DNA from 3 places in the Micromonospora sp. WMMD975 genome. Region 1 is predicted to be linked to each of the others. Evidence: riboswitches for the same ligand, from Rfam matches in the RefSeq annotation. Region 1 holds a riboswitch; each other region holds the start of a gene.

Region 1 (4,011 bases):
CCGCAAAGCCGTCGCCGCCTGCCACGACCACGACATCGACACCCTGCTGCTCGTCGGCGGCGTCGCCGCCAACAGCCGCGTGCGCACCCTCGCCGAACAGCGCTGCCACGCCGCAGGCATCACCCTGCGCGTCCCCGCACCCCGACTCTGCACCGACAACGGCGCCATGATCGCCGCCATCGGTGATCTTCTCGTCCGCGCAGGTGTGGGCCCGTCAGCGCTGACTCTCGGCGCCGACCCCAACGCCGTCCTGACCCGCGCCACGATTCCCGACGCCGTCTTGCAAGGGTGAGAACGACGCCCAGGTGGCCGGACTGCACGCCGCCCTGTCCGGCGGCGGCGTGTCAGCTCAACGCGAGGCGGACACCGAGAGCGATGAACGCGACCGCACAGAGCCGGTTGATCTGCCGCGACCACCGCTGGTCGGCCAACCGGCGGGCGAGCCGGCCGGCGCCCGCGCCGAGGGTGACGTCCACGGCGAGTTGCACGGTGACGAACAGGGCGCCGAGCAGGACGAGCTGCGCCGTGGCGTTGCCGGCGCCCGGATCGACGAACTGGGGCAGGAACGCCACGCTGAACAGGATCATCTTGGGGTTGAGCAGGTTCGTCACCAGACCCCGCAGGAAGGCCCGACCGGGCGACGCGCCACGGTCCGGACCGGTGACGGCCATCGGATCGCGGTGGCGCGCGGCCCGGACACCCAACACGATCAGGTACGCGGCGCCGGCCCATCGGATCGCCGTGAACAACGTCGGCGACGCGCTGATCACGGTGGCCAGTCCCCCGACCACCGCCGCCACGTGCACGGCCTCCCCCGCGGCGACGCCCAGCGCGGCGACGACGCCCGACCGGGCGCCGTAGCGGGTGGCGTTGGCCAGCACGAACATCATGTCCGGACCGGGGGTGACCATGAGGACGACGATCGCGGCGAGGTAGCCGGCGAGGGTCGCCACGGACAGTCCGAGCATCGCTCAGCCCTCCCCGGCGCCGTCGAGCAGCGCCCGCCGCAGCGACAGCCGATGCTCCCGCCGGATCCGCGCCTCCCGGTAGCGCCGCCGGTCCCCATCGGTCTCCGGCAACAGCGGCGGTACCGGACGGGGGTCGCCGTGATCGTCCACGGCCACCATCACCAGATGCGCCGTCGCCACGTCGACCGGCGGCACCGCCCGGTCCCAGCGGTCCGCGCTGACCTTCACCGCCACCTCCATCGAGCTGCGGCCGGCCCAGGTGATCCGGGCGTCGACGTGGACCACGTCGCCCACCCGGACCGCGCGCAGGAACGCGGTCTCGTCGATGGCGGCGGTGACCGCCGGGCCGTCGGAGTGGCGGGCGGCGACGACCCCGGCGACCGAGTCGATCAGGTTGAGGATCCGGCCGCCGTGCACCGTACCCATCAGGTTGGTGTGGTGCTGGTCCATGATCTGCGACAGGGTCAGGTTCGACGCCGACGGTGGTCGTCCGGCGAGCGTGATGGTGTCGGGCACTGTGCGGGTCCGTCCTCGATGCGGTGGACCGCCGACCGGAGGGCGCGCGTCGAGGGCACGCCGACGGATCGCGTACGGCGTGACACCCGCCCGACCCACCCGCGAGGTCGACGGCAGCGCGCACCGGTGGTGCGCGCGACGCGGGCAGGTCTTCGGACTCGCGGGCCGGACCGGGTTCGGTCGCCTACTGGCCGTCGCTTCCCAGGCCGGTGGCCCAGTGCTGATGACGGCGGTCGTTCCCACTCACCGCTGCGGGGCAGTCCCGGACTTCCACCGGGTTCCCTCTTACGACATCCGGCCGTCGCCGACCGGATGAACCAGCGCTGCCGCCATCGTAGCCAGTCGTCCGAACGTGGCCCGTGTGGCAGGTCGGGGCGGGTGACGCCGGTCTCGTCGCGTCCTGATCGGCGCCGTCGAGGTGTCCCGCGACTCGGACACGACCGCTCACCCGTCGCTCCGTCGTCGTACGATCGTGCGCGGTGCTGGTTCGCCTTCCCGCTTCGGCGGGTGGGCGTCGTAAGAGGGAACCCGGTGCGAGACCGGGACTGCCCCGCAGCGGTGAGTGGGAACGACCGCCGTCAACGAAGCACTGGACCGAAGAGGTCCGGGAAGCGACGGCCAGTAGGCGACCTCGTGTCATGCCCGCGAGTCCGAAGACCTGCCAGCGCCGCGCGCGCCGTCCGGTGCGCGCCGTCGGCGGCCTCTCGGGAGGGCCAGGGCGGAAAGCCGGTACGCCCGTCGTATCCGCTTCTCCCTCCCGAGAGGTCGCCAGGCACCTCGAGGGAAGGACCACCCGTGACAACCTCATTCGGCCAGAGCACCGTGCTCGGCTACCCGCGCATCGGCGCGCGCCGCGAGCTGAAGAAGGCGGTCGAGGCCTACTGGGCCGGCACGCTCGACGCCACCGGCCTGCACGAGACCGCCGCCGAACTGCGGGCGCAGGTGTGGCGGACGCTGCGCGACGCCCGCCTGGACGCGATCCCGTCGAACACCTTCTCCTACTACGACCAGATGCTCGACACCGCCGTCGCCCTCGGCGCGATCCCCCACCGGTTCGCCCGCCTCGGTCTCGACGAACTCGACACCTACTTCGCGATGGCCCGCGGCGTCGACACCGAACCGGCGCTGGAGCTGACCAAGTGGTTCGACACCAACTACCACTACCTGGTGCCGGAGATCGACCCCGACACCTCCTTCACCGCCCGACCGGCCAAGGCCCTGAGCGAGTACGCCGAGGCCCGCGCGCTCGGCATCACCACCCGCCCGGTGCTGATCGGTCCGGCCACGTTCCTGCTGCTGGCCAAGGGCGCCGACCCGTTCGCCCGCCTCGACGACCTGGTCGACACCTACGCCGGCATCCTCACCGCGCTCGCCGGGGCGGGTGTGCCGTGGGTGCAACTCGACGAGCCCGCCTACGTCGCCGACCGCACCCCGGCCGAAATCGACGGCCTGCACCGCGCCTACCGGCGCCTCGGCGACCTGCCGAACCGGCCGCGGATCTTCGTCACCACCTACTTCGGTGACCTCGCCGACGCCCTCCCGGCGTTGCTCGACACCCCGGTCGACGCGATCGGGGTCGACCTCGTCGCCGGTCCGGGGAACCTCGAACGGCTGGCCGGCGCCGGCCCGCTCGGCGGGAAGACGATCGTCGCCGGCCTCGTCGACGGCCGCAACATCTGGCGTACCGATCTGCGGGCCGCCGTCGCCGCCGGAGCCACCGTCGCCGCGTTGGCCGACCACGTCGCGGTGTCCACATCCTGCTCCCTGCTGCACGTCCCGGTCGACCTGAGCGCGGAGACCCGCCTGGACCCTCGGCTGTCCGAACGGCTCGCGTTCGCCCGGCAGAAGCTCGACGAGGTCGTCCTGCTCGGGCGCGCATTGCGCGACGGCACCACCGCCGTGCCGGCACCACCGCCGGCCACACCGGCGTCCTGGCGGCGCGACGATATCCGCGGACGCCTCGCCGCGCTACGCCCCGAGCACCGGCGGCGCGGCGACTACTCCGACCGGGCCGCCCGCCAGCAGCGCCGCCTCGGCCTGCCCGCGCTGCCCACCACCACGATCGGCTCGTTCCCCCAGACCCCCGAGCTGCGCGCGGCCCGCGCCGCCCGCCGGGCCGGCACCCTCGACGACGCCGGCTACACCGCGCGGATGCGCGCCGAGGTCGCCCACGTCATCCAACTGCAGGAGAACCTGGGCCTGGACGTCCTCGTGCACGGCGAGCCGGAACGCAACGACATGGTCCAGTACTTCGCCGAGCAGCTCGACGGGTTCGCCGCCACCGACCACGGCTGGGTGCAGTCCTACGGCACCCGCTGCGTGCGTCCACCCATCATCCACGGCGACGTCGCCCGCCCGGCGCCGATGACCGTCGCCTGGTCCACCTACGCCCAGTCCCTGACCAGCAAACCGGTCAAGGGCATGCTCACCGGACCGGTCACCATCCTCGCCTGGTCCTTCGTCCGCGACGACCAGCCGCTCGCCGACACCGCCGACCAGGTCGCCCTCGCCCTGCGCGACGAGTGCC
Region 2 (4,011 bases), 2.1 Mb from region 1:
GGCGGTGGGCGAGGCCGTACCGGACGGGGTGGGGTCGGGCGACGGCGGCAGGTCGAGGCCGATCCGACCCAGCGGCACCTGCGCGAGCCCGAGCAGGGCCTGGGCGGTGGCCCGGCGCCACTGGTCCCGGTCGATGTCCGCGATCCCGGCCGCGACGGCTGTCGTGAAACCCTCGGTGTGGTAGGCGACGGCACCCGCGTCGGCGGCTGCCTTTCCGCCGTTCGCGTCGGTGAGCTGCAACGCGGTCAGCGCGTCGGCGGCGCGGGCGGCCTCGGTGTCGCGTCCGGCGGCGGCCAGAGCCTGCCCGGCCAGTCCGGTGCTGTTGGAGTTCGCGCCGGTCGTCGGCCCCGACCCGCCGAAGGAGCCGTCGGCGTGCTGCTGGGCCACCAGCCAGTCGGCGCCCCTGCGCGCCGCGCCGGCCGCCCCGGTGGCGCCGTCGTCGGCGGCGGTCAGCAGCGCCTGCACGGCCATCGCGGTGGAGTCGACGTCGAGGGTGGCGCCGGGTTGTTCGTCGCAGGACGGTGACGGCCCGTCCGCGGTGTCCGGGTAGAGCCGGAAGCCCCCCGCCGCGCACTGCTGCCGGACGAGGAAGTCGACGGTGTCCTGCGGGACGTCACCGCTGCGGGCCAGGCCCAGCACGGCGAAGGACTGGTCGAAGGTGTTGCTGGCGTCCGGGCCGCTGTCGGCGGTGACCCGGCTGGTGATCCGGCCCCGCTGGTCACCGGTGCCCGTCGGGGAGACCAGCGACAGGGTCTCGGCCCGCAGGTCGTACCCGCCGAAGTCGGTGGGGTCGGCGCCGGCGGCGGAGGCGGCGTAGAGCAGCTTCGCGGTGGCTCCGCCGTCGGTGAAGCCCTCGATGCCCCACTCGTCGTAGCTGTTGTAGGCGCGCACGTGCGCCGCGACCTGCGCCGTGGCGGCCTGGCGGGTCGACGTGTCGACGCCGGTGGCGGACAACGCGACGACCCCGTCGATGGTCAGGCCCCAGTCCGGGCCGCCGAACGGTCCGGGCAGAATCCCGTCGGTGAACTCGCCACCGAGCCAGGTCGCGGCGTCCCGCGCGGCGGCGGCGTCGGCTGCGGCGGGAGCGGCCAGCACGGTCATGGGCGTGGTGAGCGCGGCGAGTGCCGCCGCGACGGTGGCGGCGAGGCCGGTGCCGAGTCGCCGGGGCCGGGACATGGGCATGAGGGACGCCTTTCGCAGAGCGGTCGGGGAGAACTCCGGAGAGCACCCGGGACGAGCGCCCGGCCGCCTTCCGACGCCGGGGCGGTGACCGGCACCCGGTGCGCTGCCGGTCACCGCGCCGGTGTGGATCAGGGAGCGGTGATGCCGGGCGCCGCGCCGGAACCGAACGCCCAGCCCTCGACGCTGCCCGGGGCGGGGTTGTAGCCGGCTGCCCCGGAGGAGCTGTAGGACCAGGCGCCGCCGGGCGACGCATGCCAGTACGACCAGTACGCGGTGGCCGGCGGGGTGTTGACGCACGGGTCCGTCGCGGCGGTCGGCTTGCCGTTGATGCGGCAGACGAACGCCAGCCCCCAGCGTTGGGTGCCGGTGACGGTGAACCCGGCGCCCTGCAACGCGGCCAGCCCGGTGGCCGGGTCGCCGAGCGCACAGCCCACCTGGACGCCGCCGCCGAGGGCGGCGTAGTCGACGACGACTGTGACGCCGGAGGTGCCGGTGCAGGCCGCCGCGTGCGCGGCCTGCGGCGCGGGCTCGACGGCGATCAGGGCGACGGCGGCCAGCGCGGCGGTCAGCAGACCGGCGAGCCGGGCCCGGACGGTGGACGGGCGGAGGGCGAGGGCGGCAAGTGTGCCGCGGAACAGGGCGAGGGGGGATTGCCGGCTCAGGCGAACGACCATCGGTAGCGCCTTTCCGGCCCGGCGGTCGTCAGAAACCCGGTCGCCCGGCGGTGCGCGGGGTCGACCGGGACTCCGACCCGTGGGCCACGACGGGTGGGGAGCGGATGCGCGCGTACGCCGGGTATTCGGGCTCACCGCCGGGTGTCTGTCACCTCGACGGCCTACCGTTGCGGGCCAGCGCCGGACTTCGACCGGACTTCCCCCGCACGGACGCGCGGTGTGTTCAGTTGTGGCCACAGTCTGTCCGCACCGGATTACCCATGTCAATCGTCCCTGCTCGGGGTGGTTGACGTCGACGACTCCGGTCCGATGGTCTAGCCTGTCAGTTAGGTAAGGCTAACCTTTCTTGAGGAGGTCGGGACCATGCGCCCCAGCCCGGCGGAAATCGTGCGTACCCTCGTCGCGGGCTGGCTGCCCGCCCTTGTCCACCTGGCCCGACACGCCGGGCCGCACCAGGTCCGGCACGCCACCGACCCGGACGGCCGGGTGCTGCTGCTGGTGCCGATCGTCAGTGATCTCGCCGCGGCGCTGTCGCCGCCGGACGGGGGTGCCGACGTCGCCACCGTCCTCGACGTGCTCGACCTGCCGCCCGCCGCCGGCGCTCCCTCCCTCGGCCGGGCCTGGATCTCCGGCTGGGCGAAGCGGCTGGACGGGGACGAGGCGCGCCGGGCCGCCGTGGACTTCGCCGCCACCCAGCCGACCGGGGACCTGCTCGACGTGGGCCGCCGGTTCCGCCTGTACCGGTTCGAGGTGGCCGAGGTCCGATGGGAACACGCCGGCGGTGTCCGCCGGATCGACCCGGCGGCGTACGCGGAAGCCGAGCCCGACCCGCTGCACGCGGTCGAGGCGGAGTTCCTGGCCGACCTCGCCGACCACCACGCCGAGCAGGTCGCCGGCCACCTGCGCCAGCGGCTGAAGCTGTCCGGCGACGAATCGCCCCGGGTGGTCCGCATCGACAGGTACGGGCTGCTCGTCGCGTACGGCCGGCCCGGCGCGACCCGGCGGATCCGGCTCGGCTTCGAGCGGCCCGTCGCCGGCGTCACCGAACTGTCCCGGCTGCTGCACCCGATGGTCTGCGCCCGGGCCGTCGCCTGACCCCCACCGGTTGTTCGCCGGCCGGAGGTGCCGGCGGCGACCGCGGTGCGTCGTTCAGTCGGCGCCGGATGCGTCCGGAGCGGCCGTCGCGTCGACGGAGGCGGTTGCCGACCGATGGCGGGACCGCAGGAGTTGGATGCCGATGGGCAGGACGGAGATGAGCACGATGGCGATGAGGATGAGCTCGATGTGCGATGCGACGAAGCTGATCTGCCCGAGGAAGTAGCCGAGCACGGTCACGCCGGTTCCCCACAGGACCCCGCCGAGGACGTTGTAGGTGACGAAGGCGCGGTAGTGCATCCGGCTCACCCCGGCGATGACGGGGGTGAAGGTCCGCACGATCGGCACGAAGCGGGCCAGCACGATCGAGCGGGCGCCGTAGCGGGCGAAGAAGGCGTCGGCCCGGCGCACGTTCTCCTGCTTGAACAGGCGGGAGTTGGGGCGACGGAACAGGCTCGGGCCGACGCGCTTGCCGAACAGGTAGCCGGCCTGGTCGCCGATGACGGCCGCGACGGCGGCGAGCAGGCAGACGAGCCAGAGCGGTTGGTGCAGGTAGCGGCCGTCGGCGACGAGGAGTCCGGCGGTGAACAGCAGCGAGTCGCCGGGGAGGAACAATCCGATGAGCAGCCCGGACTCGGCGAAGACGATCGCGAGGATCCCGATCAGCCCGAAGGTGGAGATCAGCCATTCCGGGTCGATCAGGCTGGGGCCCACGGCGAGTGTCGCCTGAGGCGTGGACATGGCATGACCTCCGGAACGAGGGGCGGGGGGTGGTGCTCAGGCGGTGGTGCCGAGGCGGCGGCCGGTACGGCGGTCGTAGGCGCGGCCGACGACGCCGATGGTGGCGACCGCTCCGGCGGCGATGAGTGCGCCGGCGAGGATGTCCCCGGGGTAGTGCACGCCGGTCCAGACCCGGGCGAAGCCGATGACGGCGGCGAGCACGCTCAGCGCCAGTCCCCATCGGCGGGACAGGAACGCCCCGACGGCGAACGCCACCGCGAACGCCGCCGTCGCGTGGTCGCTCGGCAGCGACGGCCCGGCGGCGTGTGGGATCAGCTGG
Region 3 (4,011 bases), 680 kb from region 1:
TGACCTGGAGGAACTCGCCGGACATGGTCTCGCGTTTGAACAGGTTGGACACCTGCGGCTCGATGCACTCGTAGCAGCCGGCGATCGAGGCGATGGTGGCGGTCGGCGCGATCGCCACCAGCAGCGAGTTGCGCAGCCCGTGCGCGGCGATCCGCTCGCGCAGCGCCGTCCAGCGGGCGGTCCGCGCCGGCTCCGCGCCCCACAGGTCCGGGTGCAGGTCGCCCTTCGCGGCCCGGGTCCGGTCGTACGCCGGGTGCGGGCCGAACCGCTCGGCCAGCCCGGCGGACGTCTCCAACGCGGTCAGGAAGATCTCCTCCTGCACCCGGGTGGACAGCTCCCGCGCCCGCGCCGAGTCGAACGGCAGGCGCAGCGTGAAGAACGCGTCCTGAAGACCCATCAGCCCCAGCCCGACCGGCCGCCAGCGCGGGTTCGACGCCGCCGCCTGCGCGGCCGGGTAGTAGTTGATGTCGATCACCCGGTCGAGGAAGACCACCGCCGTGCGCACCGTGGCCCGCAGCTTCTCCCAGTCGACGCCGTCGGCGGTGACGTGCGCGCCGAGGTTGACCGAGCCGAGGTTGCACACCGCCGTCTCGGCGTCGTCGTTGACCTCCAGGATCTCGGTGCACAGGTTGGACAGGTGGATCACGTTCCCCGGCTCGCCGGTCTGGTTGGACAGCCGGTTCGCCGCGTCCTTGAACGTCATCCAGCCGTTGCCGGTCTGCGCCAGGGTGCGCATCATCCGCCCGTACAGGTCCCGGGCCTTCACCGTGCGGACCGCCTTCTTCTCCGCCGCCCGGTACGCGGCGTCGAACGCCTCCCCGTACAGGTCGGGCAGCTCCGGGGCGTCGGACGGGTCGATCAGCGACCAGTCTTCGTCGGCCTCGACCCGGCGCATGAACTCGTCCGGGATCCAGTTGGCCAGGTTGAGGTTGTGCGTCCGCCGGGACTCCTCGCCGGTGTTGTCCCGCAGCTCCAGGAACTCCTCCACGTCCGGGTGCCACGGTTCCAGGTAGACGCAGGCCGCGCCCTTGCGCCGGCCGCCCTGGTTGACCGCCGCGACCCCGGCGTCGAGCGTCTTCAGGAACGGCACGATGCCGTTGGAGCGCCCGTTGGTGCCCCGGATCAACGCGCCCCGGCCGCGTATCCGCGACCAGGAGATGCCGATGCCGCCGGAGAACTTCGACAGCTTCGCCACCTGGTGGTAGCGCTCGTAGATCGAGTCCAGCTCGTCGCGCGGCGAGTCGACCAGGAAGCACGACGACATCTGGGTGTGCCGGGTGCCGGAGTTGAACAGCGTGGGGGAGCTGGGCAGGTAGGCCAGCGCGGACATCAGCCGGTAGAAGCCGACCGCCTCGGCCGGCGTGTGCGACAGCCCGCACGCCACCCGCAGCAGCCAGTACTGCGGTGTCTCCACCACCAGCCGCGACTCCGGGTGCCGCAGCAGGTAGCGGTCCGCCACCGTGCGCAGTCCGAAGTATTCGAAGCGCAGGTCACCGGCGGGGTCCACGGCGTCGTCCAGCTCGCCGGCGTGGCGGGCCACGAACGCGGCGGTGTCGTCACCGACCAGCCCGAGGGCGTGCCCGTACGCGATCGACTGGCTGAAGGTCGCCACCTGCTGCCCGCGGACCTCCTCGTGCACGTACGCGGCAAGCAGCCGGGCCGCCAGTTTCGAGTACTGTGGCTCCTCGCCGATCAGCTCCGCCGCGGTCTGGATCGACAACCGGTCCAGCTCGGCGGTGCTCGCCCCGTCGTACAGCCCGCTTATCGTCTTGGTGGCGACCCGCAACGGGTCCACCTGGTCCAGGTCGGCGACCCAGCGTTCGACCGCCCGGACGATCCGGTTGACGTCGACCGGCTCGGTGTCGCCGTCCCGCTTGCGGACCCGCATCGCCGACCGGCGCTGCTCCGGGGGGCTCTCCCGCACGACCGTCATGACCTCTCCTCGCTGTCACTGGCGATGGCCTCGGACGGCGGGAGAACGCCAACGGGCGCGGCACGACGGCCGGCCCGGCTGCTGGCGTCGGTCGTCCCGCGCGACCTTCGACCGCCGCGCGCGGTGGCGCGCGGCGCGCTGGCAGGTCTTCGGACTCGCGGGCCGGACCGGGTTCGGTCGCCTACTGGCCGTCGCTTCCCAGGCCGGTGGCCCAGTGCTGATGACGGCGGTCGTTCCCACTTACCGCTGCGGGGCAGTCCCGGACTCGCACCGGGTTCCCTCTTGCCTCGACCACCCCCGAAGGCGCGGCCGAACCAGCTGCGGCACCACCATATATGGCGATGAAGGCCCGCACGCAACACCACATGTCGCCCCCCGGCGTGTCAACCCGAAGGAAGGGGCCCCGCTTAACGCATTCGGTAGAGGCGGGGCCCCCGCTTAACACCCCGGCGCGCGCGTCAGCTGCCGGCCGGGGCGGGCGAGACCGGGACCGCCGGGCGGCGGCGACGTTGGCGCAACCCGACCACGGCGTCGATGATGAGGAAGCCGAGCAGCGGGCCACCGAACCACGGCAGCGCCCAGCCGAGCGCCACCACGACCGGCACGCCGACAAGCAGCGTCCACCAGCGCAGCCCGCGTACCGCCCCGCGGGCCGGCGGCGCGCCGAGCGGCGCGCGGCGGTCGGCGCGGGTGGGTCGGCGCTGCCACCACATCCGGTAGCCCCAGACGACGACGCAGAGCAGGCCGAGCGCGAGCGCGGCGAGCAGGATCTGGTTCACCGGCCCGAACAGCCGGCCCATGTGCGCCTGGATGCCGAGCTTGCTGAGCTTCGCCAGCACCGGCCAGTCGGCGAAGTCACTGCGCGCGGTCACCGTCCCGGTGGCCGGGTCGACCGCGACCCGGTCGTACCCGACCGGCCACCTGTCGTCGGTCTGGGCGACCGTCCACGCGGCACCGGCCTCGCCGGGCGGGGTGATCGCGACCGGGCCGGACAGGCCGGCGGCGCGGGCGCCGCCGAGCACCCGGTCGTACGTCGCCGGGTCCGTCGCCGTCGCGGTGGCCGCGCCGCCGTGCTGGTGCTCGCCGCCGCCGGTGGCCGGCGGCGCGCCGGCGAGCGCGGTGGAGATCTCCGGGGTACGGGCCCGCAGCGCGTCCAGCCCGGCGCCGAAGTTCGCCCCGGCGTAGCGGGACCAGGTCAGGCCGGTGGCGGAGAGGAAAAGCAGGCCGACGGCGAGCCACACACCGGTGGTGGCGTGCCAGCCCCGGGTCCGGCGCACGCCCCGGGCGGCGGACAGGTCGGGCACGAGCAGGTGCCGGGCCCGGGACCGGCCCGCCGCGCGCCGGCGCCACCACAGCACCACACCGCCGAGCGCCAGCACCCACAGCCAGCTCGCCGCGATCTCCGAGTAGTGCCGCCCGACCGCGCCCAGGTGCAGGTTGCGGTGCAGGTCGTCGAGCCAGGTCGTGGCCGGCGTCGAACCGAACCAGGTGGTCAACCGGCCGGACACCCGAGCGGTGTACGGGTCGACGTAGACGGTGTGCTGCCGGTCGCCGAGGTCGTCCCGGGCGAAGACCACGCGGGTGGTCCGGTCGCCGTCGCCGGGCTGCACCTCGGTGAGCGTGCCGTCGGGGTGCGCGGCGCGGGCGGCGGCGATCTGCTCGGCGAGCGGCCGGGGCTGCCCGCCGACGGTCGAGACGGTGAGCTTGTCGCCGTAGAGCGCGTCGTCGAGCTGCGGGGTGAGCGTGTAGGCCAGCCCGGTGAGCGCGGCGACCAGCAGGAACGGCGCGACCAGGACGCCGGCGTAGAAGTGCAGGCGGGTCAGCAGCGCCACCGCCGCGGATCGGCGCGCCGGCCGGACGGGACCGGCCGGGGTGGTGGATGAGTCCGGCGCGCGGTCGCCGGGCAGTTCGGTCACGGACATCTGGGCAACTCCGATCGGGAAAAAGGAATTGGGGTACGGGCCGGCCCGCTGCCCGTCGAGCCGTGCCGTGGTGCGCGGTTGCCGCCTCCCGGTGGAATGGTCGGCCCGCGCCGGGCGGAAGTTCCCGCCGATGTCCCGATCAGTTCCGGTCGTCAC

What was found. A riboswitch is a leader RNA that binds a small molecule or an ion and turns the genes downstream of it on or off. The one in region 1 is predicted to bind cobalamin.
Region 2: another riboswitch for cobalamin. It lies ahead of O7613_RS24445 (hypothetical protein); the one in region 1 lies ahead of metE (5-methyltetrahydropteroyltriglutamate--homocysteine S-methyltransferase).
Region 3: another riboswitch for cobalamin. It lies ahead of O7613_RS12020 (ribonucleoside-diphosphate reductase subunit alpha); the one in region 1 lies ahead of metE (5-methyltetrahydropteroyltriglutamate--homocysteine S-methyltransferase).

Annotation. Positions count from the first base shown of each region.
Region 1 covers NZ_CP120739.1:3,442,721-3,446,731, forward strand. The annotation lists gene tsaD (tRNA (adenosine(37)-N6)-threonylcarbamoyltransferase complex transferase subunit TsaD) at 1-292, shown strand, start outside; gene O7613_RS14765 (LysE family translocator) at 345-968, opposite strand; gene O7613_RS14770 (acyl-CoA thioesterase) at 972-1,484, opposite strand; cobalamin riboswitch at 1,610-1,821, opposite strand; cobalamin riboswitch at 1,951-2,165, shown strand; gene metE (5-methyltetrahydropteroyltriglutamate--homocysteine S-methyltransferase) at 2,280-4,011, shown strand, end outside.
Region 2 covers NZ_CP120739.1:5,493,391-5,497,401, reverse strand. The annotation lists gene O7613_RS24450 (cell wall anchor protein) at 1-1,176, opposite strand, end outside; gene O7613_RS24445 (hypothetical protein) at 1,311-1,856, opposite strand; cobalamin riboswitch at 1,955-2,093, opposite strand; gene O7613_RS24440 (DUF2470 domain-containing protein) at 2,220-2,951, shown strand; gene O7613_RS24435 (VTT domain-containing protein) at 3,006-3,692, opposite strand; gene O7613_RS24430 (phosphatase PAP2 family protein) at 3,729-4,011, opposite strand, start outside.
Region 3 covers NZ_CP120739.1:2,765,041-2,769,051, reverse strand. The annotation lists gene O7613_RS12020 (ribonucleoside-diphosphate reductase subunit alpha) at 1-1,933, opposite strand, end outside; cobalamin riboswitch at 2,056-2,267, opposite strand; gene O7613_RS12015 (PepSY domain-containing protein) at 2,392-3,855, opposite strand; gene O7613_RS12010 (bifunctional copper resistance protein CopD/cytochrome c oxidase assembly protein) at 3,995-4,011, opposite strand, start outside.